Pseudoxanthobacter soli DSM 19599: one gene and its partners. The protein of the gene in region 2 interacts with the protein of the main gene of each other region in a pairwise test. Links are inferred from orthologs where the notes say so. Each region holds a gene or a part of one and is shown on either strand. Other genes may lie near its edges.

Evidence for each region.
Region 1: the proteins of BUF17_RS09855 (region 2) and grxD interact in binary tests that used the Escherichia coli proteins (3 or more experiments, as listed by UniProt). The link is inferred for Pseudoxanthobacter soli DSM 19599 from one-to-one orthologs.
Region 3: the proteins of BUF17_RS09855 (region 2) and BUF17_RS19605 interact in binary tests that used the Escherichia coli proteins (3 or more experiments, as listed by UniProt). The link is inferred for Pseudoxanthobacter soli DSM 19599 from one-to-one orthologs.

What each region holds. Positions count from the first base shown.
Region 1 is NZ_FRXO01000001.1:1,378-9,727, forward strand. The notes cover bases 5,506-8,350. They hold grxD (Grx4 family monothiol glutaredoxin), read right to left. Parts: upstream 7,174-8,350; coding sequence 6,838-7,173; downstream 5,506-6,837. Other genes in these bases: BUF17_RS00035 (O-antigen ligase family protein), read right to left, coding at 5,506-5,878; BUF17_RS00040 (sugar transferase), read left to right, coding at 6,111-6,689; BUF17_RS00050 (BolA family protein), read right to left, coding at 7,594-7,830; purL (phosphoribosylformylglycinamidine synthase subunit PurL), read right to left, coding at 7,899-8,350. In the rest of the region: BUF17_RS00015 (hypothetical protein), read right to left, coding at 1-23; BUF17_RS00020 (SAM-dependent methyltransferase), read left to right, coding at 379-1,692; BUF17_RS00025 (hypothetical protein), read right to left, coding at 1,765-1,962; BUF17_RS00030 (polysaccharide biosynthesis protein), read right to left, coding at 2,311-4,368; more of BUF17_RS00035, read right to left, coding at 4,601-5,505. UniProt on the Escherichia coli protein: Monothiol glutaredoxin involved in the biogenesis of iron-sulfur clusters.
Region 2 is NZ_FRXO01000003.1:511,312-521,338, reverse strand. What follows is about bases 3,545-6,268. They hold BUF17_RS09855 (BolA family protein), read right to left. Parts: upstream 5,184-6,268; coding sequence 4,905-5,183; downstream 3,545-4,904. Other genes in these bases: BUF17_RS09850 (D-alanyl-D-alanine carboxypeptidase family protein), read left to right, coding at 5,381-6,268; BUF17_RS09860 (ABC-F family ATP-binding cassette domain-containing protein), read right to left, coding at 3,545-4,811. In the rest of the region: BUF17_RS09885 (methyltransferase domain-containing protein), read right to left, coding at 1-79; BUF17_RS09880 (ComF family protein), read left to right, coding at 296-1,162; grxC (glutaredoxin 3), read left to right, coding at 1,262-1,519; BUF17_RS09870 (carbon-nitrogen hydrolase family protein), read left to right, coding at 1,557-2,411; BUF17_RS09865 (DUF1178 family protein), read left to right, coding at 2,408-2,887; more of BUF17_RS09860, read right to left, coding at 2,973-3,544; more of BUF17_RS09850, read left to right, coding at 6,269-6,934; BUF17_RS09845 (CobW family GTP-binding protein), read left to right, coding at 6,940-8,169; BUF17_RS09840 (baeRF12 domain-containing protein), read left to right, coding at 8,373-8,831; BUF17_RS09835 (cation diffusion facilitator family transporter), read right to left, coding at 8,891-9,781. UniProt on the Escherichia coli protein: Transcriptional regulator that plays an important role in general stress response. Has many effects on cell morphology, cell growth and cell division. Acts by regulating the transcription of many genes, including dacA (PBP-5), dacC (PBP-6), ampC and mreB.
Region 3 is NZ_FRXO01000012.1:33,384-43,685, reverse strand. What follows is about bases 3,064-6,062. They hold BUF17_RS19605 (ABC transporter permease), read right to left. Parts: upstream 5,174-6,062; coding sequence 3,953-5,173; downstream 3,064-3,952. Other genes in these bases: osmF (glycine betaine ABC transporter substrate-binding protein OsmF), read right to left, coding at 5,170-6,062; BUF17_RS19610 (ABC transporter ATP-binding protein), read right to left, coding at 3,064-3,956. In the rest of the region: BUF17_RS19620 (Calx-beta domain-containing protein), read left to right, coding at 1-1,987; BUF17_RS19615 (ABC transporter permease), read right to left, coding at 2,230-3,003; more of BUF17_RS19610, read right to left, coding at 3,000-3,063; more of osmF, read right to left, coding at 6,063-6,123; BUF17_RS19595 (fatty acid desaturase), read left to right, coding at 6,247-7,161; BUF17_RS19590 (phosphate/phosphite/phosphonate ABC transporter substrate-binding protein), read right to left, coding at 7,216-8,049; BUF17_RS19585 (mechanosensitive ion channel family protein), read right to left, coding at 8,096-9,766; BUF17_RS19580 (ImuA family protein), read left to right, coding at 10,063-10,302.

The DNA of each region.
Region 1 (8,350 bases), on a different replicon or contig from region 2:
AGATAGAGGGTCTGCTCGACCATTGTCACAACACCTGCATTGTACGCCGGGCGTCCGCCCGATTAGCCAGCCAGACCGATCGGGTCGGCGAGCGCTTTGAATGCGCGCCCCCCGGTTCGGCGCTGTACCCAAGCCTGTTTTAGCCGGAGCCCGTTACGGAAGCGTCGACGCGATCGAGAAAAATGTGCCGATCGATGCTTTGCCGGGCGTTCCGTGGGCCACGGCCGCCTGCGACAAAGCCGCACGGGCGCGCCGCCGCGGCCCGGCCGGTCGATTGCGACGCGACATCTGGCATCCGGCGAGCGCCTCGCTTAACGTGCGCGCAAATTTCGGGGCGCCGTCAGGCGCCGTCGATGCCGATTCGGGAGATGCACGCGCGTGACGAAGGACGACAGGCTGCTGAAGGCGGCGCGGACCGCGATCAACCACATCGCGGGCGAGCTGCGGGCCGACCTGGTGGTGACGCTGTGGAATGGCGAGACCATTCCGCTCGGGCCGAATGCCAGGGGCGATCTCGGCTTCGTGATCCGCACGCCGGTGGCGATCACCCGCCTGCTGCGCGGCCGGCGCCTCACCACGCTGGTGGAGCTGATGGCGGCGGGCGACATCGACATCGTCGGCGGCACGCTGCTCGACGTTGCCGCGCGCCGGGGTGAGATCGGCTCGAAGGGGCTCGTCAAGCGCCTCAACAAGTGGCTGCTGCTGCGCTCGCTGCTGCCGTTCCTGTTCGCCTCCACCAAGGAGGCGTCGGCGCCTGCCGCCGGCCATGCCTATCAGGGCGATCAGGCCGCCCGCGACGAGCAGGGGCGCGACAACAAGGCCCTCGTGCAGTTCCACTACGACCTGTCGAACGCGTTCTACGGCCTCTTCCTCGATCCGGAGATGCAATATTCCTGCGCCTATTTCCCGCGCTGGGATGCCGGCATCGAGGAAGCGCAGATCGCCAAGCTCGACATGATCTGCCGCAAGCTGCGGCTGAAGCCGGGCGAAAAGTTCCTCGATATCGGCTGCGGCTGGGGCGGGCTCGTCTGCCACGCCGCGCGCAACTACGGCGTCGATGCCCACGGCGTGACGCTGTCCCAGGCGCAATATGATTTCGTGCAGGAAAAGATCGCGCGCCTCGGCCTGCAGGGCAAGGTGCACGTCGAGCTGAAGGACTATCGCGCCGTCGAGGGCACGTTCGACAAGATCGCGTCCATCGGCATGTTCGAGCATGTCGGGCTAGACAACCAGACCGCCTATTTCACCAAGATGCGCGAGCTGCTGCGTCCGCGCGGCCTGCTGCTCAACCACGCTATCACCCGGCCCGCCAAGAAGACCGAAGAGGCCTTCCGCAAGAAGCGGCCGGAATACGCCGCCATCGTGAACTACATCTTCCCCGGCAGCGAGCTCGACCATATCGGCCACTCCGTGTCCGCCATCGAACGGCACGGCTTCGAGATCCACGACGTGGAAGGCTGGCGGGAGCATTATGCCCGCACCACCAAGCTCTGGTGCGAACGGCTCTATGCCAATCGCGACAGGGCGATCGCGGAGGTGGGCGAGGCGAAGACGCGGCTGTGGCTGCTCTATCTCGCCGGCGTCTCGCTCGGGTTCGAGCGCGGCACCATCGGCATCTTCCAGACGCTGGGCTCGCGCCGCGCCAAGGGCCTGTCCGGCCTGCCGCCGACCCGCGCCGATCTCTACCGGTAACAACGGCTCAAAAACAACGACGGCCCGCGCACCGGCGGGCCGTTCACAAAACTCGTTGGGACGAGCACGGGCTCAGCCGCCCGCCGGATCGACGTCCTTGCGCTCGTCGTCGGAAGAGACGTCCGGGAGCATTCCCGAGCCGGGCGTCGACATCGGATTGGTCAGGTGTGGCTTGGCGTGAGGTCCCGCCGGATGCGCCTGTTCCGTCGGCGTCTCCGGCGTCGTTCCGGTGTCGCGCGGGCCGGCTGTGCCGGGTTCATGGAAAACCATCGTCGGGCCTCCTGCATCGGGCATGGCGGCATGCCTGCCCACCCTATCAACGCGCGCCCGAAATCCCGGTTCCGGCCCGCTCCGCGCCCTCGCGGCTGCCATCGCAGACCGCCGCATCTGCCGTAAGCGGCACCGCGCCAGCCGGAGATCTCCCGCGCGCTTCACCTCCATCAAGCCTCATCGCGCCGTCGGCGCCTTGATGCGCCGCAAGGGCCGCGGGCCATGGCGGCCCCGTCCGGGGAGGCGGGGCAGGAGGGCAGGGCAGGAGGACAGCGCAGAAGGAAAGGGCAGGACGACCGGGCGGATATCCCTGTTGTCCAGATCTGTTCGATCTGAACGGGCCGCACTCTAGCGGCGCTGCGCCGGTGCGAACGAGACCGGGACGACGTTGATCTCCGCCACGCCCGTACCTCCTCCCACGCCCGTGCCGCTCGTGGCCTTGTCCGCGCGCTCGCCAGCCTTGCCGTCCGTCGCCGGCCGGTGGGTGGCGACGATGTCGACGGTCGCCGCGATCGGCCGGTATTCCGGCACGGCGCGGCAGAGCAGGCCGATGGCGGCCGCCACGTCGGTGTTCTCGACCGCGGCGCGCAGGCCCGCGAGCAGGTCGGCGAGTTCCGCCGCGTCGACGCCGTTCTCGCGGCTGCGCATGATCTTCGGATGCTGGGTCGGCATCGGATTGTCGCCGATCAGCAGTTCCTCATAGAGCTTCTCGCCCGGCCTGAGGCCGGTATAGACGATGTCGACATCGCCGTCGGGCGTCGCCGCGTCGCGCACCTTGAGGCCGTGCAGCTCGATCATCCGCCGGGCGAGATCGTCGATGCGCACCGGCTCGCCCATGTCGAGCAGGAAAACCTCGCCGCCGCTCGCCATCGCGCCCGCCTGCACCACGAGCTGGGCGGCTTCCGGGATCGTCATGAAGAAGCGGGTGACGTCGGGATGCGTCACCGTCACCGGGCCACCGCGCTTGATCTGCCGCTCGAACAGCGGCACCACCGAGCCGGACGAGCCGAGCACGTTGCCGAACCGCACCATGGAGAACACGGTGCCGGTGGAGCGGGTCTGCGCGTCCTGGCAGACGAGTTCCGCCCACCGCTTGGTCGCGCCCATCACGTTGGTCGGGCGCACCGCCTTGTCGGTCGAGACCAGCGTGAACCGCTCGACGCCATGGCGCATTGCCTCCCGTACCACGGCGTCGGTGCCGAGCACGTTGTTGGCAAGGCCGCCGAGCACGTTCTGCTCCACCAGGGGCACGTGCTTGTAGGCGGCGGCGTGATAGACGGTCTCGATGCCGAACGCCTCGATCACCTCGCCGACGCGCTTGCCGTCGCAGACATTGCCGAGCACGGGATAGATTGCCGGCACCGCCATGTCGTCCCGCTCGGCGACCGCGAGCGCGATGTCGCGCAGTTCCTCGTCGATGGAATAGAGCGCGAATTCGCTGATCTCGTAGAGCACGATCAGGCGCGGCCCGAGCGCGACGATCTGGCGGCAGAGCTGCGAGCCGATCGAGCCGCCCGCGCCCGTCACCATCACCGCCTTGCCGCGGATCGAGGGCGACAGCAGGTCGATGTGGGGATCGACACTCGCCCGCTCCAGCAGATCCTCGGGCGTCACCGGCCGAAGCGCGTCGATCCGCGCCATGCCGGTCAGAAGCTCCGGCGTGGATGGCACCGTCTGCACCATCACGTCGAGGTCGGACAGCCGCTTCACCAGCGCCTGCCGGCGCCGAAGCGGGATCGAGGGCATGGCGAGCAGCAGCCGCTTGACGCCGTGGCGGTCGATCAGCGCCTGCAGTTCGCCCGGCGGATAGACCCGCCGCCCGCTGATGTGCGTGCCCTGCAGCGTATGGTCGTCGTCGACGAACGCCACCACTTCGTATTCGCGGCCGGCATCGAGCGCCATGTGGAGTTGCAGTCCGGCCCGTCCGGCGCCGTAGACGATCACCGGCTCCAGGTCGTGCAGCCGGCGGGTCAGCCAGAAGAAATAGGACTGCCCGGCGAGCCGGCTGCCCCACGTCATCAGGAAATAGAGAATGCCGAAGATCACCGGCACCGAACGCGGCACCATCAGGTGCGGCGCGAGATAGGCGAGCACATAGAGCCCGATCACGAGCCCAACCACGCCGCGCGCGATGATGAAGGCGGCGGTGCGGTCGGAGGAGCGCACCAGAATGCGGTAGACGCCGCTCCACCAGAACAGCGCCACCGCCACGAACGGGGCGACGGCGAACACCGGCAGGCCCGGCGTCAGGATCCACCATTCCCAGAAATCGGCGAGGCGAAGTCCATAGGCGCACCACAGCGCGATCGGCGCCAGCAGCGCGTCGATCGCCGCGAACGAGAGCCGGCGCGTCAGGCGCGGCACCTCGTAGAGCCGGCGGTGGAGGCGGTCCCACAACGTCTTCATCACGACCGTGCGTTCCGGGCGGCCGCGGCCGGCGCAGCATGGTGCCTGCCGCACGCAGCGCGGGCGGGGCAGGGCGGCGCTGTCGGCGCGGGCGGCATCGGGCTTTGCGTCACTTCCATCGTCCCGGTTCGGCGCAGGCGGTTCCGGGCGCGATCGCGGCCGGCGCGGCGCTCGATCCGTGGCCGCCTGATCTCGAAACTATCATATCGGCGCGCATATTAGCGCCCCTTCTTCACGCAGGCGAACGCCGCGGCATCCCCGGTGGGCCGTCCGGCATCTCCTCGCGCGGCCAGCCGACGGCGAGCGCCAGCGGCAACCAGAGATAAAGATAGACCGAATTGATGAACGAAACCGGATTGGCGAGATCGGTCGCCATGAACACCGTCGCGAACACGATCACCCACAGCGACATCATCCGCAGTGGCGTGGCTGGCCGCGTCAGGCAGGCATGGAGGGCGTTCAGGATCAGCGCGATGTAGGCGAGCGCGCAGGGAATGCCGTAATAGAACGCCATCGACAGATAGCCGTTGTGGGGATGCTGGCCGAACGGATGCTTCACCAGCGTTCCCGGTCCGGCCCCGAACAGCGGGTGCGCCGCGATCTCGGTGCCGACGACCCGCCAGATGCTCAGCCGGTGCGACGTGCGGCAGAGGTCCGTCGCGCTTGCCGTCAGCGTGTTCTCCTCCTGCAGCCGGTCGCTGCAGCCGGTCTGGTCGAGATAGGGTTCGGCGACGACGAGGCCGATGGGAATCGCGATGGCGCCGGCGATCATCACTGCTGCCACGGCGATGCGCAGCCGCCCGACCGGCAGCCGCCACAGCACCAGCGCGATGAGCGTGCTCAGCAGGAACGCCATCCACGGGCCACGGCTATAGGTCAGGAACAGCCCGGCGAGGTTGAGGGCGAGCGCGGCAAGCGCCAGCAGGCGCAAGCCACCGCGGCCGGCGAAGACGGCGACCGCCGCCGCGGCCGAGCCGAATGCCAGGATGGCGGCGGAGGGAACCGGGTTGTCGCCCGTCCCGTAGAGCCGCAGCCGCGGAAACAACACCCACAGATCGTGCTCGATGAAGATGCGGCCGACGATGGCCTCCAGCGCGCCGAGCGCGACCAGCACGCCCGCGACCAGCGGCAGCGCCCGCGCCAGCCCCGCGTCCCGCCGCGTCGCCGCGATCACCGTCACCGCGAACAGGAACACCGGCACGATGTTCCATGTCGCCGACCACGTGCGCCCGGAGGCGAACTGGCCTCGCCCGACGACGCCGACCGCCATCCAGACCGCCATGAAGGCGAAGATCAGGGCCATCCGCCGCAGCGTGGCGTCGCGGAAGATGGCGGTCCTCAGTCCGGAATCGGTTGAGAGCGCCCAGGCACCGGCCAGTGTCCACGCCAGATAGGTCGCGAGCCAGAAGGGATGCAGCGGCACCGCCGCGACGCCGAAGATCGTCGCGTAGACGATGATCGTGAACGGGTCGCGGGGGCGGTGCGCGACAGCGCCGGCAGGGTGTGGCATCGCGGTGGCTTTCGTGGGAAACAGAGGCCGCATGGTCCGGGCGGGCCGCTCACATCGCACGTCCCTCGTTGCCGGCGGGCGGCCGGGCCGGCTGCGGGCGGAACCCCGCCCGGGACATATCGGGTGAAAACGGCTTTGTCTCGCGCATCCGCAGCGTTAATCACCAAAACGTGGCGCGATCCGGGACGGCGGCAACGGGACCGGGGACAAACTTGCTAGGGCTGGGACAAACTTGAAACGGGCTTTCGATCTCCTCGCCTCGGCGGCCGGCTTCGTGGTGCTTCTTCCGGTGCTGGCGGTGTGCCTCGTGCTGATCCGCCTCGATTCGCCGGGCAATCCGCTGTTCGTGCAGACGCGGGTCGGGCGCGGCGAGAAGCCGTTCCGCTGCTACAAGCTCAGAACGATGAAGATCGACACCCCGAACGTGGCGTCCCACCATGTCGGTACGGCCGCCATCACCGGCCTCGGCCATTTCCTGCGCCGCACCAAGCTCGACGAACTGCCGCAGCTCTGGAACGTCATCACCGGGGAGATGAGCCTCGTCGGCCCGCGCCCGTGCCTGCCGAGCCAGAAGGAGCTGATCGAGGCGCGCCGCCGTCGCGGCGTCTACCGGCTCCGGCCTGGAATCACCGGCCTCGCGCAGATCCGCGACATCGACATGTCCGTGCCCGAGCGCCTCGCGGTGGTCGACGCGGAATATCTCGAAACCCGCAGCTTCCTCGGCGATCTCGCGATCATCCTTGCGACGGCGCGGGGCGGCGGGCAGGGCGACGCCGCGCGTGGGCGCCGCAAGCCGCCTGAAGGGCGCTGATCGCGAAGCCGCCTGAAGAGCGCTGATCGCGCCGCGACGCCGCTCCGGCAACGGGGCCGGGGAGCCGCGCGGAAACACACGCGCCCGCCGGCCGGGATCGCTGATCCGGCAGGCAGGCGCCGTTGAAGTGCTGCGAAGTCGGGCGGCCTCAGGCCGCGTCGTGCACCGCCACGCCGCGGTCCTTCATCAGGTCCTGCAGTTCGCCGGCCTGGAACATCTCGCGCACGATATCGCAACCGCCGACGAACTCGCCCTTCACGTAGAGCTGGGGAATGGTCGGCCAGTTGGAATAGTCCTTGATGCCCTGACGCAGCTCGGCCGATTCCAGCACGTTGATGCCCTTGTAGGGCACGCCGAGATAATCGAGGATCTGCACCACCTGGCCGGAGAAGCCGCACTGCGGGAAGGTGGGGGTGCCCTTCATGAACAGCACCACGTCGGTGCCCTTCACTTCCGAATCGATGAAGTCGTTGATCGCGGTCATGTCGTCTTTCCTGTCCGAAGGCATCCGGCGCGTACCGGCTCATCAGGCTCCCGGGCGTCCCACGATCCGACGGATGCGGCCGGTCGGTTCGCGGTCCCCGGTTATCGGAAGCTCCAGCCCGTTCCGCCCTCCGGCGTTCGCCCGGGTGAAACAACGCTTGAGCCACAATCGCCGCGAAACGGCCCGGTGTCGAGCAGGACCGTCCGCAGGCGTCGTTCGTTCAGACACATTCCTCTGAACGGCGGTCGTCCCTCTGAACGGCGGTCGCGTCTGCCGCATCGCTGCGGGCCGCGGCCGCGCCGTGTCGTGGTCTGTTGGTGTCGTCCATTGCAGATACGGGCGTCGAGAGGCGCCCGCACCCAAGCCGGCATGACAAGCGACGGCCGTCACAAGCTTAAGTGATCGCGCGGTGGGCGCTGTTCAAGCCTCAGGCGCGGATGTTTGCAGCGCAAGCGCGTGAAGCTGGCCGCCCATGGAGCCCTTCAGCGCCTCATACACCATCTGGTGCTGCTGCACGCGGCTCTTGCCGCGGAACGCCGCCGACACCACGACCGCGGCATAGTGATCGCCGTCGCCGGCAAGATCGCGGATCTCGATCTGCGCGTCCGGCAGGGCCGCTCGGATCAGCGCCTCGATTTCGCGGGCATCCATCGCCATCGGTCTTCAATCCTCTCCGGCTGCGCCTTGCGGCGCGGCCGTTCAGCCTGCCATCGATCGTTCGCCGCTCAGCCCGCCATGTAGCGCGGGAACCAATCTTCGTGCCGTGCGGTGAGTTTTGCAACGGACAGAGACGCCGCGCCCGAGATCGTGAGCGTGTCGCCGCCGGTGCGGCCGAGCACCGCGACGGGCACGCCGGCCTTCGCCGCCGAGGCCTCGATGCCGGCGAGATCCGCCTCGCGCACCGCCAGCACGTAGCGCGCCTGATCCTCGGCGAACAGCGCGACATGCGCCGGTCCGGGCACCGAAACCGTGGCGCCGCGCTTGCCGGCCATCGCCATTTCGGCGAGCGCGATGGCGAGGCCGCCGTCGGAAATGTCGTGGCTCGCGGTCACCTTGCCGGCAAGGATCAGGCTGCGGACGAAGTCGCCGTTGCGCTTCTCGATGGCGAGATCGACCGGCGGCGGCGCGCCGTCCGTCCGCCCGACGATATCGCGCAGATAGATCGACTGGCCGAGAT
Region 2 (10,027 bases):
GCACGCCACCGCGCGCGTGCGCGGCCTTGCGGCGACGCGCGATCAGGGCGCGGTCGAAGATGATCGGTGTGTCGGCCAAAACGCCCTCCACAGCCGCCCGGTCGGCGGCGAACGAGCCCGTGATAGCGCCGGGGGCCGGTAAGCCACAAGCGGCGCCTTCGGATCGGAGTCTCATATGGGGCGCCACGGACGCGGCCGCATGCCTCCGGATGCATGACAGCACTTTTCGTCCAGCGGCCGTTGCATGGTGGGCGCAGAGGCCCGAAGCTGATGCCGTTTTCGCGGAGGCGCGCGGATGGAGACGCCCTGGCTGCCCGCTATATCAACGGCGACGCTCGTTGCCGACGACGGACTGGAGACCGGCGATGGTTCGGCCGTCCGGCCTTGGTCGCCGCGTGCCCTGATGCGCGGCTGCGCCCGCGGTGTTTCCGCCGCCGGCCGTGCCGTCATCGATCTGGCCCTGCCGCCGTGCTGCCTGGCCTGCCGCCGGCGCGTCGCGGACCCGGACAGCCTGTGCGTCCGTTGCTGGTCGGCGATGCAGTTCATCGAACGCCCGTTCTGCGAGGTTCTGGGGATTCCGTTCGCGTTCGATCTCGGTCCCGGCGTGCTGTCGGCCGAGGCGATCGCAGACCCGCCGGGCTACGACAGGGCGCGAGCCGCGGTGCTGTTCGACGACGCGTCCCGGCCGCTCGTCCACGGGCTGAAATATCGCGACCGGCAGGAGGCTGCGCGGCTGATGGGGCGGCTGATGGCCCGCGCGGGACGTGAAATCCTGAGCGAGGCCGACCTGATCGTGCCGGTTCCGCTGCATCGCAGCCGGCTGTGGCGCCGCCGCTTCAACCAGGCCGCCGTGCTGGCCGACCACGTGTCCCGGCTGTCGGGGATCGCGTCCGATCCGTTCGCGCTCGCCCGCATCCGCGCCACGGCCCGTCAGGTCGGGCTCGACCTTGGCGCCCGCGCGCTCAACGTGCGCGGCGCGTTCGCGGTGCCGGCTGCGGCCAAGGCGCGCGTGTCGGGCCGGCGGGTGGTGCTCGTCGACGACGTGCTGACCTCCGGCGCGACGGTGGAGGCGGCGACCCGCGCGCTCCGGCGGGCCGGCGCGCGCCATGTCGACATCCTCGTGTTCGCCCGGGTTGTGAAGGGGGAGGCAAACCCCATATGACGGGATTGCGAAGGGAATCAGGTTGGACGAAGGTGGCGCGGGTCCCGAAGGGCAAACGCCTTCCCCCGGTCCGGCCCGTTTCGATGGAGCGGAAACATCATGGCTGATGTCGTCATCTACACCCGTCAGGGCTGCGGCTATTGCTCCGCGGCGAAGCGGCTGCTCACCTCAAAGGGCGTGGCCTTCCACGAGATCGACGCGACGGGCGATCCGGCCCTGAAGGCGGAAATGACGGCGCGCTCCGGCGGCGTGACGTTCCCGCAGATCCTGATCGACGGCAAGCCTGTCGGCGGCTGCGACGACCTGCATGCGCTGGACCGCGCCGGCAAGCTCGATGCGCTGCTGACCGCGGCCTGACGGCGGCCCCCTCAACACATCCGGACGGAACCGACCGATGGCGATTTTCAAGGCGGCATGCGTGCAGATGCGGTCCGGTCGCGATGTCGCGGCCAACATCGCCGCGGCCGAGACGCTGATCCGTGAGGCGGCCGGCAACGGCGCGCTCTACATTCAGACGCCCGAGATGACGAACCTGCTGGAGCGCAGCCGCGAGGCCCTGCAGGCCAAGATCGCGGACGAGGCGGGCGATCCCTCCCTCGCCCGCTTCCGCGCGCTCGCCCGGGAACTCGGCATCCACCTGCACATCGGCTCGCTCGCGATCCGCCTTCCCGACGGCGGCGTTGCCAACCGCGGCTTCCTGATCGGCCCTGACGGCGCCATCCGCGCGCGCTACGACAAGATCCACATGTTCGACGTCGATCTCGCCAACGGCGAGAGCTGGCGGGAATCGGCGACCTACCGGCCGGGCACGGAAGCCGTGGTGGCGGACCTGCCGGACATGCGGATGGGCATGGCGATCTGCTACGACATGCGCTTCGCGCACCTGTTCCGCGCCGAGGCGAAGGCCGGCGCCGGGCTGATCACCACGCCGGCGGCGTTCACGCGGCAGACGGGCGAAGCGCACTGGCACGTGCTGACCCGCGCCCGCGCGATCGAGACCGGCTCCTATCTCGTCGCGGCCGCCCAGGGCGGCACCCACGAGGATGGCCGCGAGACCTACGGCCACTCCCTGATCATCGATCCGTGGGGCCGGGTGCTTGCCGAAGCCGGCACCGAGCCCGGCATCGTGATTGCGGAGATCGACCCGGCCGAGGTTGAGGCCGCCCGTGGCCGCATTCCCGCGCTGAAGAACGACCGCGCCTTCCGCGAACCTCGGGCGCCGGAAGACGCGCTGAGGACGGCATCTTGATCCACTACTCCCTCGTCTGCTCCGCAGAGCACACGTTCGACGGCTGGTTCCGCTCTTCCGAGGATTTCGAAGGCCAGGCCGCCCGTGGGCTGGTGTCCTGCCCGGCCTGCGGCTCCACCGACGTGCGCCGCGGGCTGATGGCCCCTGCCATCGCAACCCGCACCGAGCGCCGGCCGGCCGATGTCGCCGATGCGCCGGAGCCGTCCCTTGGTGCCGCCGCTCCCACCGCCGCCGTGGCGATGGCCGATCCCCGCGCGGCGGCGCTCGTGGAGATGATGCGGGCCGTACGCCGGCAGGTCGAACAGACCGCCGATTATGTCGGCGACCGCTTCGCCGAAGAGGCGCGCAAGATCCACTACGGCGAGACGGACGCGCGCGGCATCTATGGCGAGGCGAGCCCTTCGGACGTGAAGGCGCTGCAGGAGGAGGGGGTCGAGATCCATCCGCTGCCGCTGCTGCCGGAAGACGCCAACTGACGCCCGGGAAGGCCCGCCCGGCGGACGTGCGACCGGTTTCCTTGCGCCCGTGTGTTTCCCGTCCGGCCGGAAGGCGCTTCAGGCCTCAGCCGCCGATCTCTTCCTTCAGAAGTTCGAGCCGCAGCCATTCCTCCTCAGCCTCGGCGAGGGCTTCCTGCGCGGCCCTGAGCTTGGCGGCGGCGGTCTCGAACCCCGACCGGTCGCGGGCGAACAGGCCGGGTTCAGCGAGCTTCTTCTCGAACGTGGCGATGTCGGTTTCGAGCTTCGCCATCGTTTTCGGCAGGGTTTCGAGGGCGTGCTTGTCCTTGAAGGACAGCTTGCGTTTCGGTTCCGCCTTCGGAGTGTCGGTCTTCGCGCTGTCCTGCTTTGCTGCCCTCGCCGCCGGCGCGGCGTCCGCCCGCGCCCCATCCGCCCGCGACTTGGCGCCGACGCCATGGCCGCGCTGGGCCACCATGTCGGAATAGCCGCCGGCATATTCCACCCAGTTGCCTTCGCCCTCGTAGGCGATCACCGAGGTCACGACACGGTCGATGAAGTCGCGGTCGTGGCTGATGAGCAGCACGGTGCCCGCGTGGTCGGCGAGCAGTTCCTCCAGGAGATCCAGCGTCTCCAGGTCGAGATCGTTGGTGGGCTCGTCGAGCACGAGAAGGTTCGCCGGACGCGCCAGCGCGCGTGCCAGCATCAGGCGACCACGCTCGCCGCCGGACAGGACGCCGATGGGCGTGCGCGCCTGCTCGGGCGAGAACAGGAAGTCCTTCATGTAGCTGACGACGTGGCGCGGCTCGTTGCCGACCATGATGGTGTCGCTGCGGCCGTCGGTGAGCGCGTCCTTCAGCGTCACGGTCGGATCGAGGCTCTCGCGCCGCTGGTCGAGCGTCACCATCTGCAGGTTGGCGCCGAGGCGCACCGTCCCGGAATCGGGCGCGAGCGCACCGGTGAGCATGTTGATCAGCGTGGTCTTGCCGGCACCGTTCGGGCCGACGATGCCGATGCGGTCGCCGCGCTGGATGCGGGCGGAAAAGTCGCGCACCACCGGCGGGCCGCCGAAGGCCTTGGCGACATGCACCGCCTCGATGACGAGCTTGCCGGACACCTCCGCCTCGCTCGCCGCGAGCTTGACGTCGCCTGTCGCCCGGCGGGCGGTGCGGCGCTGCTCGCGCATCTCGCGCAGCAGGCCCATGCGGCGCTGGTTGCGCTTGCGCCGGGCGGTGACGCCGTAGCGCACCCAGTCCTCTTCCATCGCGATCTTGCGGTCGAGCTTGTGGCGGTCGCGTTCTTCCTCCGCGAACACCTCGTCGCGCCACGCCTCGAAATGGGAAAAGCCGCGCTCCATCCGCCGCGTGACGCCGCGGTCGAGCCAGACGGTGGCGCGCGACAGCTTTTCCAGGAAGCGCCGGTCGTGGGAGATCAGCACGATGGCCGAGCGCATTCCGGCGAGCTCGGATTCCAGCCATTCGATCGCGGGCAGGTCGAGATGGTTGGTCGGCTCGTCGAGCAGGAGGATGTCCGGTTCCGGCGCGAGCACCCGGGCGAGCGCCGTGCGCCGCGCCTCGCCGCCCGACAGCGTCGACGGGTTTTCCTCGCCGGTCAGCCCGAGATCCTCGAGGAGCCGGCGGGCGCGATAAGGGTCGTCGCCGGGTCCGAGGCCGGCCTCCACATAGGCGAGCGTCGTCGCGAAGCCGGCAAAGGAGGGCTCCTGCGGCAGGTAGCGCACCGTGGATCCCGGCTGGACGAAGCGGTCGCCACCGTCCGCCTCCACCAGTCCCGCGGCGATCTTCAGAAGCGTCGACTTGCCCGAGCCGTTGCGGCCGACCAGCGAGATGCGGTCGCCTTCGCCGACGACGAGCTCGGCACCCTCGAGCACGGGCGTGCCGCCGAAGGTGAGACGGATGTCCTTGAGAAAGAGCAGGGGTGGTGATGCCATGGCGCCGTTGGAGCCCACGCGCGGCGGGATGTCAATTCCCCGACGGCGCGGCCGGGCCGGCACCCCGCAGCGGCGCGCGCCGCTTTCCCGCTCTCAGCCTTCCGATCCCTTCGCCGGCGCGTCGGCGACGATGGCGAGCGCATGGACCGGCCCGGCGAGTTCGTCGGCGAGAAGCGCGTTGACGAGGCGGTGACGTTCGAGCCGCGAGCGGCCGGCGAAGGCCTCGGCGACGATGCGCACCCGGAAATGGGTTTCGCCGCCCGGCCGATGCCCGGCGTGACCGGCATGGAGATGGGATTCGTCGATCACATCGAGTTCGGCGGGCTCGAAGGCAGCGGCGAGTTTCGCCGCGATGGTCTGCCTGACGTTCATGCGTTCCTCCATGCTGCGGCGAATTCGCCCGGCCTTTTGCCAACCCGGCCGCGATGGGTTATCACATCCGCTCCACCGTCACACTGGCTGCCGCTTCTGGCGGCGCTCGCGGCGCACTGTCGGCGCCGCGCGAACCGGATGCGTATCGCCGGGATGGGTCCGGCGAAGCCTGGCGTCCGAACCGGAGGGGGAGCCTTTTGACCGACCTTCGCGCCCCGACGTTCTCCGTTCCCGGATTCCGGATCCTCGCCTGCCTCGTCGCGGCCGTGTCCATGCTGCGCCCGCGGGCCGGCGGCGCTATCGTGGCGGTGCTCACCGCGGTGCTGGCGCTCGCCGACGCCTCCGCTGCGCGGGCCGATATCGGCTCCTATATCGTCGTCGATGCCGGCAATGGTGTGGTCGTTTCCGACGGCAATCCGTTCCAGCCTTGGTATCCGGCCTCCATCACCAAGCTGATGACCGCCTATGTCACCTTCCGCGCCATCCGGGCCGGACGGATCAGCCCGAATTCCCCGGTGGTGATCACACCGGAAGCGTCCCGCCAGTCGCCGAGCAAGATGGGGTTCAAGATCGGCACGGTGCTGACGATCGACAACGCCATGAAGATGATGCTGGTGAAGTCGGCCAACGACATCGCGGTCGCCATCGGGCAGGCGGTCGGCGGCGGCTCGGAGCAGGCCTTCGTCAACGAGATGAACCGCGAGGCGCGGCGCCTCGGCATGACCCGCACCCATTTCAGCAACCCGAACGGGCTGCCGGACGACGATCAGGTCACCAATGCCCGCGACATGGCGATCCTCGCCGTCACCATCCTGCGGGAATTTCCCGAGTACAGGCCGCTGTTCAGCATCACCGGCCTGCAGCTCGGCGGCACCGTGATCCGCACCCACAACCGCTTCGTCGAGCGCTTCCAGGGCGGCGACGGCATGAAGACCGGCTTCATCTGCAATGCCGGCTTCAACGTGGTGGCGACAGCGACCCGCGGCGGCCGCACGCTGGTTGCGGTGGTTCTCGGCGCATACAACACCAAGGAACGCGACGAGTTCGCGGCGCGCATCCTGACCGAGGCGTTCGGACGGCGCCCGAAATCGCCCACGCTGGCGGCGTTCCCGAACCCGCCCGGCCACCAGCAGCCGGCGAACCGTCGCGCCGAGGTCTGCGGCGGCAAGCGCCCCCGCGGCAACGAGCAGCAGGATCTGGTCTCGCTGACCAACCCGTCGGGCGGAACCCTGCTGGCGTTCGCGCCCGCCGATGGCGGCGGCGCGGAGCCGGCACCGCCGAAGAGCTATCTCGAGGCGACCTCGCGCTACATGCGCCCGCTGGTGCCGGTCTATCTCGGCCTCGCACCCGGCTCCCAGCCGGACCAGGCGATCGCCGGGGGTGACGAAGAGAGCGACGACGCGCCGGCCGCCGCGGCTCCACCGCCGGACAGCAAGGCCGCGCGTGCCGCCGCAGCCAAGGCGGCGAAGGAAGCCCAGCGCCAGGCGGCGCAGGAACAGGCCGCCCAGGCCCGGGCCGCCAAGCTAGCCGCCCGGAATGCCCCGACCGCAAGCAACATGCAGACGAGCGACGCCGCCAGCATCGACAGCCTGATCGGCGGCGCGGACGCGGCCGAGATGAAGCCCGGGCAGGCACCCTCGGCGCGCATCCGCCCGGCGACCGGCTCGATCCCCTCCGCGGCAGAACCCGGCGTCTCGGTGCCGCTCAACCTGCTGCCGCCGGCCATGATGAACCCGCAGGCCAATCCGTGACCGACATCGACCCGAATTCCGCTCCTGCGGACGCCCCCCATGCCGGGCGCCGCCGTCCACCCGTTCCCGTCACCGTGCTGACGGGCTTCCTCGGCGCCGGCAAGACGACGCTGCTGAACAGCCTGATCGCCGATCCCGCCCTCAGCCACGCGGCGATCATCATCAACGAGTTCGGCGAGGTCGGCATCGACCACATGCTGGTCGCGCGTGCCACCGACGGCATCGTGGAACTCTCCAACGGCTGCCTCTGCTGCACCGTGCGCGGAGAGCTGGTTTCCACCCTCGAAACGCTGCTGCGCGACCTCGACAACGGCCGGATCGAGCGGCTCGACCGGGTGGTGATCGAGACAACCGGGCTCGCCGATCCCGCGCCGGTGCTGCACGCGGTGCTGCTGCACCCCTATCTCTCCGTGCGCTACAGCATCGACGGCGTCATCACCGTCGTCGATGCCGTCAACGGCGCCGGAACGCTCGACGATCACATGGAAGCGGTGAAGCAAGTCGCGGTGGCCGACCGCATCGTGCTGACGAAGACCGCGCTCGCCAGCGAACGCGGCCTCGACATGAGCGGGCTTCGCGCCCGGCTCGCGGCCCTCAATCCCGGTGCGCGGGTGCTGCTTGCCGACAAAGGCGAGGCAACGGTGGCGACCCTGCTCGATTGCGGGCTCTACGATCCTGCCACCAAAAGCCCGGATGTCGCGCGCTGGCTGGCCGCCGAGCGCTACGGCCCCACCGCGCAGCAGCACGGGCACCATCACGATCACGGCCACGACCATCATCACGGGCATGATCATGGGCATGATCATGGGCACGGTCATCATGACCACGATCATGCGCACGACGTCTCGCGTCACGACGAGCGCATCCGCTCGTTCGCGCTGACGACGGACCGGCCCGTCCCGATGGCCGTGCTCGACATGTTCCTCGACCTGATGCGATCGGCCCACGGCCCCAAAATGCTCAGGATGAAGGGCATCGTGAACGTCGCGGAGACGCCGGACCGGCCGGTGGTGATCCATGCCGTGCAGCACGTGATGCATCCGCCCGCATCGCTGCCCGCCTGGCCGGACGACGATCACCGCACGCGGATCGTGTTCATCACCTGCGACTTGCCGGAAGGGTTCGTCCGCGGCCTGTTCGATGCCTTCACCGGCGCCATCGCCCCGGACCGGCCCGACGCCGCGGCGCTCACCGACAATCCGCTCGCGATTCCCGGCATGCGGTTCGGCGGGTAGAGCAAATCCCGTTCAGACCGGACCGATCTGGACGGCACAGGCTCAAAGCTCTGACGCCGGAGCGATGTCCTGTCGACCGGACGAGGCCCTCCGATCGGAAATTGCGCTGAAAAGGGCCGCCCCGGCACGCCCGGAGAAAGTGATCCGGATCAAGGTGCAACGACCATCGCGGGTATTCAGTTGAATGCAAAAGGGAGGTCGACATGACCAGAACCGTTGCATTGAACGCGAATTGCCTGGTGGTGGTCGCCGACGGCGAAAAGGCGCTGTTCCTGCGCAATGCCGGCGACGCGAAATTCCCGAACCTGCGCGTCGAGCGCCTTCTGGAGGCGGGGCACAATCCGCCGACCCACGATCAGGGCACAGATCGCCCGGGCCGCGTGGCGGTGGGCGCGGCGAGAAGCGCTGTCGAGGGCGCCGACTGGCACGACCGGGCCGAAGCGGCCTTCGCCGCCGACATCATGGCGGCGCTGCACGAGATGCACCGCGACGGCCAGTGCAAGGAAGTCGTTCTGGTGGCTGCGCCGCGGACCCTCGCCGTGCTTCGGCAGGGCACGTCGGCACTTGGCGAGGCCGTGGTCGCCGAGATCGCCAAGGACCTGACCAAGCTGCCCGTGTGGGACATCGAGAAGCATCTGGCCGCGCAGCCGGCGGACCACTGACATCCGCCGCTTTTGACGGCCGCCGCTTGGCAAGGCCGCCCCGGCCCGACGTTCCCGTCTCAGACCACGGGCACGCCGCCGGTGTGCTTCGCCTTCTCCTCGGGCTCGACGTGGATGCTGATGCGGGCGCCATGGATCGCCTCTTCGAGGGCATCCTCGATGCGGTCGCAGATCGCGTGGGATTCCGACACCGTCATGCTGCCGGGCACGACGAGGTGGAAGTCGATGAAGGTGACGCTTCCCGCGTGACGGGAGCGCACGTCATGCGCTTCCAGTGCGCCTTCCGCGTGGGTCGAGATCAGCGTGCGGATCTGGTTCACCATCTCCGGCGGCGCGGCTTCGTCCATGAGCCCGCCGATCGATTCCCGCATCACCTTCCAGCCCGCCCAGAGGATGTTGAGCGCGACCAGCACCGCGAGAGCGGGGTCGAGCTGCGGAATGCCGGTCGCTTCGGCAAGCAGGACGCCCACCACCACGCCGACCGAGGACATGACGTCCGTGAACAGGTGCTGGCCGTCCGCGACCAGCGCCGGGGACCGCAGCCGGCGGCCATAACGGATGAGAACCCAGCACCAGACGCCGTTGATCACGGAGGCAACCACGTTGACGGCAAGGCCGAGGTTCGGCTGTTCCAGCCTGTGGGGCGTGAGGAAGGCGAAATAGGCCGCCTGGAGGATCGCGAGGGCCGCCGCGATGACCAAAGCGCCGACGAGCACGGAAGACAGGTATTCCGCCTTGTTGTGGCCGTAGGGGTGGTTCGAGTCCGGAGGCACCGCGCTGAGGCGCACGGCGAAAAAGGCGGCGATTGCCGTCGCCACGTTGACGATGCTTTCCAGCGCGTCGGAGTACAGGGCCACCGAGCCCGTCAGCGCGTAGGCCAGATATTTCAGGCCGAGCACGACGGCGCCGACGACAATGCTGCCGAGCGCGATCTTGTGGGTGCTTTGCAAGAGCAGGCATCCTTTCGGGCGCGATGAACCGGGCAAACGGATGCACCGGGGCCCACCGGGTGCGTTCGCCACGGTCTTGCCGAGCCGGCTCCGCCGGCCGATCGCACCACGCACCCTCGTGCGAGCCTGTTGATGCGATCCCGTCTCATATCCGGCACGCAGACGCGACTGCCGGTCTTCCGCTCCGCCACGGCCAGACCGCCGGGCCCGACGTGGCCCGCGATGCCGGCGGCGGCCAACACCCCT
Region 3 (10,302 bases), on a different replicon or contig from region 2:
GACCACGAAGGAGATCCACGTCACGGCGATCGGCGACGGTGTCGTGGAGCCGAACGAGACCTTCAGCGTCGTGCTCTCCGCTCCGAGTGGTGCCACCATCGCCACCGGCACGGCGACGGGTACCATCGTCAATGACGACGCGCCGCCCACCGGGACGCTTCCCTCGCTCTCGATCGACGATGTCACCGTGACCGAGGGCGATCCGCAGGGCGGTGCCGCGGCGGGCGGCTGGCTTTCGACCGCCGGCAACCAGATCGTCGACGCCGACGGCAATTCGGTGCAGATCGCGGGCGTCAACTGGTTCGGCTTCGAATCGAGCAATCTCGCGCCGCACGGTCTCTGGACGCGCGGGTACAAGGACATGATGGACCAGATGGTGGAGCTCGGCTTCAACACCATCCGGCTGCCGTTCTCCAGCGAGATGCTGCACTCCACGGCCACACCGAACGGCATCGACTTTTCCAAGAATCCGGACCTCCAGGGCCTGAGTGCCCTCCAGATCATGGACAAGATCGTCGACTATGCCGGCGAGATCGGGATCAAGATCATCCTCGACCATCACCGCAGCGACTCCGGCGCCGGCACGTCGGGCAACGGCCTCTGGTATGACAGCCAGCATTCCGAGGCGTCGTGGATTTCCGACTGGCAGATGCTGGCCGAGCGCTATGCCGACGATCCGACCGTGATCGGCGCGGATCTCCACAACGAGCCGTACAACGGCACCTGGGGAGACGGCGGCGTCAACGACTGGGCCCGCGCAGCGACGGAAGCCGGCAACGCCATCGGCGACGTCAACCCGAACTGGCTGATCTTCGTCGAGGGCATCGGCACCTACCAGGGCGAGAACTACTGGTGGGGCGGCAATCTGATGGGCGTTCGCGACCACCCCATCGAGCTCGATGTCAACAACAAGCTGGTCTATTCCGCCCACGACTATCCGAACTCGGTCTATGCCCAGCCGTGGTTCCAGGGCAGCGATTTCGCCGAGGATCTGCCGGCGAAGTTCGACGAGATGTGGGGCTACATCTACCGGGAGGGCATCGCGCCGGTCTATGTGGGCGAGTTCGGCACCAACCTGACGGATCCGAAGGACGCGCCGTGGCTCGATGCCATCACGGCCTACATGTCCGGCGACTTCAACAATGACGGCGTGAAGGACATCCCGGCCGGCGACCAGGGCATCTCGTGGACCTTCTGGTCCTGGAACCCGAATTCGGGCGATACCGGCGGCATCCTCAACAGCGACTGGACCACGGTCAACAATCAGAAACTCGCCTATCTCGACCCGATCATGTTCGACTTCGACACCGATGTGGTCGGCGGCGACGATGGCGGCGAGGCGGCGCCGGCGCTCTATGCGGTGTTCACCGTGTCGCTGTCGGAGGCCTCGGCCGAAGCCGTCTCGGTCGATTTCCACACCGTTCCCGGCACCGCCGATGCATCGGACTTCCATGCCATCGCCGGCACGGTGACGTTCGATCCCGGCGAGACCACCAAGACCATCGCCGTCCAGATCACGCCCGATACGGTCGGGGAGACGGACGAGATGTTCTCCGTGGTGCTCGACAACGCCGCCGGTGCCACCATCGCCCGCGGCACGGGACAGGCCACCATCGCGGACGACGACGGTGGCGTGACGCCTCCGACCGGCGGGGACGGCGGCAGCGGCGGGAGCGACAATCCCGGGCTCGGCGACGATGCGCTCGCGATGTCGTTCGATCTGGTCGATTCCTGGAACAGCGGCTTCAACGGCTCCGTCACCGTCGAGAACAACGGTACGGCGGCCGTCCACGGCTGGCAGATCGAGATCGAAATGCCGTACGAGATCACCAACATCTGGAACGCCGAGATCGTGTCGCACGACGACGACACCTACGTGATCCGCAATGCCGCCTGGAACGGCGACATCGCGGCCGACGGCGAAATCAGCTTCGGCTTCACCGGCACCGGGGCCGGAAACCCGCAGGAGATCGACTTCTTCTCGTGAATCGGCGCGGCGGGCCGGAACACGACCCGCCGTCTTCCTCTTCGAATTCGCAACAGCGGCCGCCTCGGAGCGCTTTCCGACCGGATGAAGACATCCAGTCGACAAGGACAGGCTCCAGACCGGCCGAACAGAAGGATCGCGGTCGGCTCCCCCCAAGAGCCCCGGTCGCGATCCCGGCGGAACCGTCCCAAGACGGCCCCATGACGGACGGTTCCGCCCCAACACCCGTTCGCGGCGCGGCCCTATCGGCCGCGCAGGGCGCGCTCGATCTCGTCGAACACGAGATCCGTTGTGACGGCAAACAGACCGACCAGGATGGCACCCTGGATGACATAAGCGGGGTTCGAACCCGAAAGGCCCTCGATGATCGGCGAGCCCAGCGTGAGGGCGCCGACGGTGGAGCCGATGGTCGCGGTGCCGATATTGATGATGACCGAGGTGCGGATGCCGGAGATCAGCACCGGTGCAGCGAGCGGCAGCTCGACCTTGAGGAGCCGCCCGAGCGGCGAGAAGCCCATGCCGTCCGCCGCGTCCCGCGCGGATGCGGGAACGCCCTGGAGGCCCGCGATCGTGGCGCCCACCACCGGCAGGATGCCATAGGCGACGAGCGCGACGACGGTCGGTGCGCCGCCATAGCCCATGAGCGGCACAGCAAGCGCCAGCACCGCGGTCGGCGGGAAGGTCTGGCCGACGGCGGTCAGAGTATCGAGCGGCCCGGCGAAATCGCGGCCGGCGGGCCGCGTCACGAAGATCCCGACCGAGGCGCCGGCCACAACGACGATCAGGCTCGCAAGCCCGACCAGTCCGGCATGGGACAGGGTGAGTTCAAGGAAGCTCGCGCGACTGTAGACCGGTCGCGCGAGTTCCGGAAACAGGGCATGGAACCACGGCGCGGCAAGCGGCATGGCGAACACGGCCACGACGAAGGCGAGCGCGAACCAGGCGGCGGGCCGGCCGGCGAGGCGCCGCAGAGCCGCCGCGGGCGAAGCATGGGCGACGGACGCCGCCGTATTCATGGCCGCACCACAGCGGCGAACTCCAGGATGCCATGACGCCCAGCGGCGCCATCGACCACCGGCAGCCGCGTCGTGCCGCTCGCCACCATGCGCGCCACCGCCTGATCGAGGCTCGCGGCGGCGTCGATCGGCTCCACCGCCGATGCGGTCTCGCGCGCGAACGCCTCTGCGGCAGCGGCGTCGAATGCGGCCCGCTCGCCGACCGTGCCGACCTGCAGCAGCCGCAGTCCCAGGCGCGGCCCGCCGACGAAGGCCGAGACGAACGCATTGGCCGGCCGGGTCAGGATGTCGCGCGGGCTGCCGTGCTGGATGACGCGGCCCTTGTCGAGGATCGCGATCATCGAGGCGAGGCGGATCGCCTCGTCGATATCGTGAGTGACGATCACGATAGTCTTGCCGGTGCGGTGCTGGATGTCGGCAAGCGCCGCCTGAAGGCCGTCGCGGGTCACGGGATCGAGCGCGCCGAACGGCTCGTCCATCAGGAGCACGTCGGGATCGGCGGCGAGCGCGCGGGCGACTCCGACGCGCTGCTGCTGACCGCCGGAGAGTTCGTGAGGCCGGCGGTCGCGATAGAGCGCCGGATCGAGGCCGACGAGATCGAGCAGCTCATCGACGCGCTCGTCGATGCGCGCCTTCGGCCAGTTCAGGAGATGGGGAACGGTGGCGACGTTGCGGGCAATGGTCCAGTGCGGAAAGAGACCAATGGACTGGATCACATAGCCGATGCGCCGGCGCAGCGTGACGAGCGGCACCGTCGCCACGTCGACGCCGCCGATGCGCACCGTGCCGCCGTCTGGCTCGATCATGCGGTTGATCAGCCGGAGCGTGGTCGACTTGCCCGAGCCGGAAACGCCGACGAGCGCGCATACCGCGCCGTCCGGCACGGTCAGCGACACCCCGTCGATCACCTTGGTGTCGCCGAAACGCTTGACGAGACGATCGAGCACGATCATGGCCGACCTCCGCTTGCCGTGAGGCCGCCGACGGTGCGCAGGGCGAGATCGGCGACGAGCGCGAGCCCGATCGAGGAGAGCGCCCCGAGCAGAATGAGGTCGGTCGCGGTCTGTCCGAGCCCAAGGAAGATGAAGGCGCCTAGCCCCCCGGCACCGATCAGCGCGGCGACCACTGTGAGGCCGATGAGCTGGATGACGACGAGCCGCAATGCCGTCAGCAGAACCGGCAGCGCCAGCGGCACGGCGACCTGCCACAGAATCTGCCGCTCCGTCATGCCCATGCCGCGGGCGGCCTCGACCGCGGCGACAGGTACGGACTCGAGCCCGACGAACACGCCGCGGGCGACGGGCAATAGACCGTAGAGCGACAGCGCGATGATGGCGGGCGCGGCGCCGATGCCGCCAATGCCGAGTGCCTTCAACAGCGGGAAGGCGGCGGCGAGCGCGGTGAGCGGCCCGATGAGCAGGCCGAACAGCGCGATGGACGGAATGGTCTGCACGAGGTTGAGGCCGCCGAACACGGCGGATGCCGCGCGACGCCGGGAGAATGCGAAGGCGCCGAGCGCCGCCCCGGCCGGCAAGGTGACGACGAGGGCACCGAGCACCAGCGCGACGTGAGTGCCGACTTCGGCAAAGAACATGGCGCGGCGGGTGAAGAACTCGCGGACGAGGGACAGCTGGTCGAAGATCCCGAACGAGGCCAGCACGGCGACAACGGCCAGGACGGCGGCGGCGATGAGGAACTGCACGAGGGGATTGGGCGCCGCGCGGCCGACGGCATCGGTCAGCGCGAAAGCCGCGCCGGCAAGAACGACCCAGAACGAGAGACCGAACGAGGTGCGCGCCATGGTGCCGCTCGCCTCCGTCACGAGGGCGGCGGCGTGTCCGGCGGCGGCGAGCACGCCGACGAGGAGCGCGGCGGCGAGAGCCGCCACCATGCCATCGACGGCTGCCGTGCGGCGGCCGAAGGCGAGGCCGCCGAGCGCGACCGCAAGAGTCGCGAGCATCAGGCTCCATTGCGGCTCGACGGCCAGCCAGAGCGAAACCGGCTTGCCGCTGAGGATGCGGTTCGGCGCGACCGTGACGAACCCGCCCGCGATCACCGCGAGGGCCATGCCCGCGACGATGAGCACCAGCAGGGGATTGGCACGCGGCGGCTCGTCCGATCGGCTGGCGGCGGGCGCGGCGGCGAGCGCGCCCTCCCCAGCCAGGCTCATTTCAGGAAGCCCTTTTCGGTCAGGTAGTCCTTCGCGACGGTGCGGGCATCCTGACCCTCGATCTGCACCTTGGCGTTCAGGCCCTGCAGCGTCTCGAGAGTGAGCGTCGCGAAGGCCGGATCGAGGATGGTGGCGATCTCGGGGGACTTGTCGAGCACCGCCTTGCGCACCACGGGCGCCGGCTCGTACACCGCCTGCACGCCCTTCGGATCCTGGAGAACCTTGAGATCGAGCGCGGCGATACCGCCATCGGTGCCGTAGACCATCGCCGTGTTGACGCCGGAGGTGCCCTCGGCCGCCGCCTTGATGGTGGCCGCCGTGTCGCCGCCCGACAGCACGAGCAACTGGTCGGAGCCGAGCTTGAAGCCGTAGGCCGCCTGGAACGCCGGCAGCGCGGCCGGGCTCTCCACGAACTCGGCCGAACCCGCGAGCTTCACCTTGCCGCCGTCGTTGACCCACTTGGCGAAGTCATCGAGCGTGACGAGGTGATTCTCCTTGGCGACGTCGCCGCGCACGGCGATTGCCCACGTATTGTTGGCCGGCGCGGGCTGGAGCCAGACCAGATTGTTGGCCGCATCGAGCTCCTTGGCCTTCTGGTAGGCGGTATCGGCCTTCTTCCACGCCTGATCGGCATCCTGGTTGAAGAAGAAGCCGGCATTTCCGGTATATTCAGGATAGATATCGATCTCACCTGCGATCAGGGCGGTGCGGACGATCTTGGTCGGGCCGAGGGAGATTTTTTCGGTGACGTCGAAGCCGTTCTTCTCAAGGAGAAGCGCGATGATGTTGCCGAGGATCGCCCCCTCGGTGTCGATCTTGGAACCGACCGTGATCGGCGTGCCGGCGGCAGCAGCAGGGGTGGCGCCGCCCGTCATGGTCGTTGCGAGGGCCAGTCCGAGACCCAGCCCGAGTGTCAGGCTGGAAACGATGCGTCGAAAACCTGCCGGCATATTCGTCCTCCCGTGGAGCCATGCGCGGCTGCAACCGCGTGTGGGGCTAGACATAACATGAATTGTCTATAGATAAAGTGGACTTAGTTTTCCTGGATCGCCTTCATTCCGGTTTTCCATACCATGGCACGCATCCGATCCGTTTCCGACCGCTTTTCCGCCGTCGAATGGCCGACGGTGGGGCTCGCCGCCCTCATCTATGGCGGCTGGCTGGCCCTGACGTGGTTCTGGGCCGAGGTGCCGCTTCCGGTGCTCTGCCTTGCGGGAGGATGGCTGGTCGCCTGGCAGGGTTCCCTGCAGCATGAGGTGATGCACGGCCATCCGACCCGCAGCCGGCGGGTAAACGACGCTCTCGGCTGGCCGCCGCTGTCGCTGTGGCTGCCCTATGCGGTCTATCGCGTCACGCACCTGCGCCATCATCGCGACGAGTTCCTGACGGACCCGATCGAGGATCCGGAATCGGCATATCTCGCCGGTGCCCGCTGGGACCGGCTCGGCAGGCCCTGGCAATGGCTGCTGCGGTTCAACATGACGCTGCTCGGGCGCCTGATCATCGGGCCGCTGATCATGATCGGGGGATTCCTGGTTTCGGAGGCCCGGACGTGCCTCGCCGGGAATCGAAAGGCTCAACGCATCTGGGTGCGTCATGGTTTCGGCGTGGCGCTGGTTCTGGTGTGGGCCGTGGCCGTCTGCGGCATGCCGGCCTGGATCTATCTCCTCGCTTTCGTCTATTCGGGCGCGGCACTGACCCGGCTGCGCTCGTTCGCGGAGCACCGCTTCGCCGAACGGCACGAGGAACGCACGGCGATCGTGGAGAACGGCGGGCTGCTCGGCCTGCTCTATCTCAACAACAACCTGCACGTGCTGCACCACCTGAAGCCGCTGGTGCCGTGGTACCGGTTGCCGGCGCTCTATCGCGCCGAGCGTGAGGAGCTGATCGCCTACAATGGCGGCCTCGTCTATCGCGGCTACGGCGACATCATCCGCCGCTTCCTGGTGCGCGGCCACGACGATCCGCGCCATCCGCGCGTGATGTAGCGCGGGGCGGCCGCGGCAGACGGAGAGGTTTCCAGCCTGCGAAAGGCGACGGCTTCAGGCCAGCCGCGGATAGCCGGCCGCCGCCGCCGCGCGTTCCAGTTCCAGCACGCGGTCATAGGCCTCGTCCGGCAGGACGAGGAAGCCGGCGAGGCCCAACGCCTCGCGGGCCGCGGCCAGCTCGGGCGCGCGGGCGGCCTCATCGAGCGCGGCACGCAATGCGGCCACGAGCGCGTCCGGCGCACCCATCCGGGTGACCAACGGCAGGTTCGGGCTGTCGGCGGTGCGGGTGAGCACGCGGACGCCGGCGACATCGTCCGGCGTGTGGCGGGCGACGAGGTCGAACGTCACGCCATCGATGGCGGCCACGTCCGCCATGCCGTCGGCAACGGCGGCGAGGCTCGCCACATGGGCGCCGGTTTCGAGCACGCCGCCGAAGAAGGCCTGCCCCCCGGCGAGCGGCGCGACGGCCGCACGCAGAAGGTTCATGCCGGTGTTGCTGTCGAAGCCGTTGACCGCGGCGACGCGGCCATACAGGGCGGCGAGATCCGCCGCCGGATCGTCGTGCCGCACCACGACGACGCTGCAATGGCGGCCGCCGGATGCGTAAGGCCCGCGATAGTCCGGCGTCGCCACGACGCGGAGCCGGCCGGCGAAACGCGTGCGCAGGGGATAGCCGCAGGTGTGACCGAGCACGAGGCCCGGGTCGGCGAGCGCGTCGTCGATGGCACGCGAGCGGTCGATCAGCTCCGGCACCCCTCGCCAACCCCTCGCGACGAGGCGGTCGCGGAGATAGGCCCACAGACGATCGTTCGCCTCCCGCAACATGGGCAGGTCGTACATGCCGAGGGTTACGGTATCGCCCACGATAGGCGGCGGAACAGCGTCCATCGGCACCTCTCCGGCTGCGGCGTAAATCGGGGGCACCCCCAGCGAGCTAGCCCGCCTTTCTCCCGGCTGCTTCGGACGAAAGCTGCAGAGCCGGAACGGCAAGAATGTCTCCAGCCGCCTCGACCCGTTCGAGTATGGCCAGGATGAGGGCCTGCTGGATTTTCAGGAACGCACCGTAGTCCGACATCAGCACATAGCCGCGGATTTCCACCTGGAGCGCGAGCGGCCCGATGGCCGTGAGAGTCACGCGTGGCATTCCCGGCGACTTTTCCAATGCATCCTCGCCGTCGACAAGGGCCTGAAGGTCGTGGAGCAACGTTCTTATGATGTCGGGCGAGACATCGCAGCGCAGGTTGAGGGTATGCAGGAACAGGCACTTGTTGCGCATCGACGAATTGGTGATGTGCATCTTGGCGAGGTCGCTGTTCGGCACCGTGATGAGGGAGCCGTCCGGCGCGCGGATGCGGCTCGAACGTGGTCCGATCGTTTCGACCGAGCCCGAGCCGCCGCCATAATGGATGAAATCGCCGACCCGGAAGGGACGGTCCGCGAAGATCGAAAGGCCGCCGAACAGGTTCTCGATGGTGGACTGCGAGGCGAGCGCGAGGGCGAAGCCGCCGACGCCGAGGCCGGCGACGAGACCGAGTGCCGGGATGCCGATGTCGTTCGCGCCGTAGATGAGGATGGTGCCGGACGACAGCACCGCCGCGAGCCGGGCCGCGAGGCGCAGCAGATGCGCGTCGTAGCTGTTGTCGGGGATGCTGGGCGACGCGATCACCGCCTCCACCACCAGGAAGCAGGCGATCCATGCCGCCCAGGCCGCCGCGGCATAGGAAACGACCGCGCTGAGGATGCTCTCGCCGGCGGCGAAGTCGCCGAAGAGGTTGATCTGGATGGCCACCATCCTCTGGTAGAGCGTGTAGAGGAACAGGAGCATCAGCGGCACCGCCAGATGCCAGGCCAGACGCCCGACATGGCCGGCGTCTTTTGCCATGCGGTGAGCGAAGCGCGTCCAGCCGATCATCAGGAACAGCACCAGCAGGATCGCGGCCACGATCACGATCTCTTTCCAGATCGGCGTGTCCAGGAAAGTCTGCTGGAGCGGCTTCGGAATCTGCCTGACCCACCGGTCGGGGATGAACGGGCCTGTGAAGTTGATCTGTTCCTGATGGAAGCTGTTGTAGAGGCCCGGCTGAACGCGGGGCCTGTGAATGATGATGGAATAATAGTCCGGGAGGTTCTCGATGCTCTCGGCGGTGAACAGGTATTCGCCCGCCCGCGGTCCCGTCTCGACGCGGGCGATGCGGATTTCCGTGCCCGGAATGTCCCATTTCGGCGGCAGTTTGCCCCAGTCGCGCCCGCTCGCACCGGGAATGTCCGCCGGATTGAACGGGGGAAGCCGGGCAAGGATATCGAGCAGGTAGCCGAAGGCGGCGTTGCCGACCTTCAGCCGCGTGGCCGGCGGCAGGGTGCTCAGATCCATCAGGCGCCGCACGCGGTCGATGCTGTGGCGCAGCGCGAGCGCCTTCGCGACCGTCTTGCCGGCGATGTAATCCATGTACTGCGCCTCGATCCGCTTCGCCGCGTCGACGAAGGACTGGTAGGTGGCGCTGGGGCTGGACGTATCCATCGGATCGAGCGGGTTGTCGGTCTGCGCGGCGGCAGGCTGCGCGGCGATCACCAGCAACAGGAAGAGCAGGCGGACAATCTTCAGCATTCGAAGGCCCTTCAGGTGTCCACCTCGGCGTGGACATGCGCTCAAGCTGGGCAGATCCTGTATCCCGACAAAGGCGCTGCGGAAATCGTTTTTTCAAACAACCGGATAGAACCCTCCTTCCACAGGGCAGCAATCGTGGGTGGCAGCGATCGCCTGGTGGACGTCCGTTTCCCTGCCGACAGGTGATCGTCCAGCCCACCGGCTGGACCACAAGGCGATCCCTCTTGACTCTCCCTCGCGAAAATAAGAACAAAAAGAGAACATGTGCACGGCGATTTCGGAGGTCGATGTGGATCGTGACGCCCCACCCTGCCCTTGAGGCGCTGCGCGCCCGCATCCGCCGGATCGAGAGCGGAGACCGTCCTGCCCGGGCCGTGCTTCCGTTCGGCGTGGTGGAGGTGGACCGCCGCCTTCCGGACGGCGGGCTGCCGCTGGGCGCGCTGCACGAAGTGACCGGCGGTGACGGCGGTGCCATCGATGGGGCTGCGGCGGCGCTGTTCGCCGCGGGGCTGGCGGCCCGCACCCGCGGCAAGGTG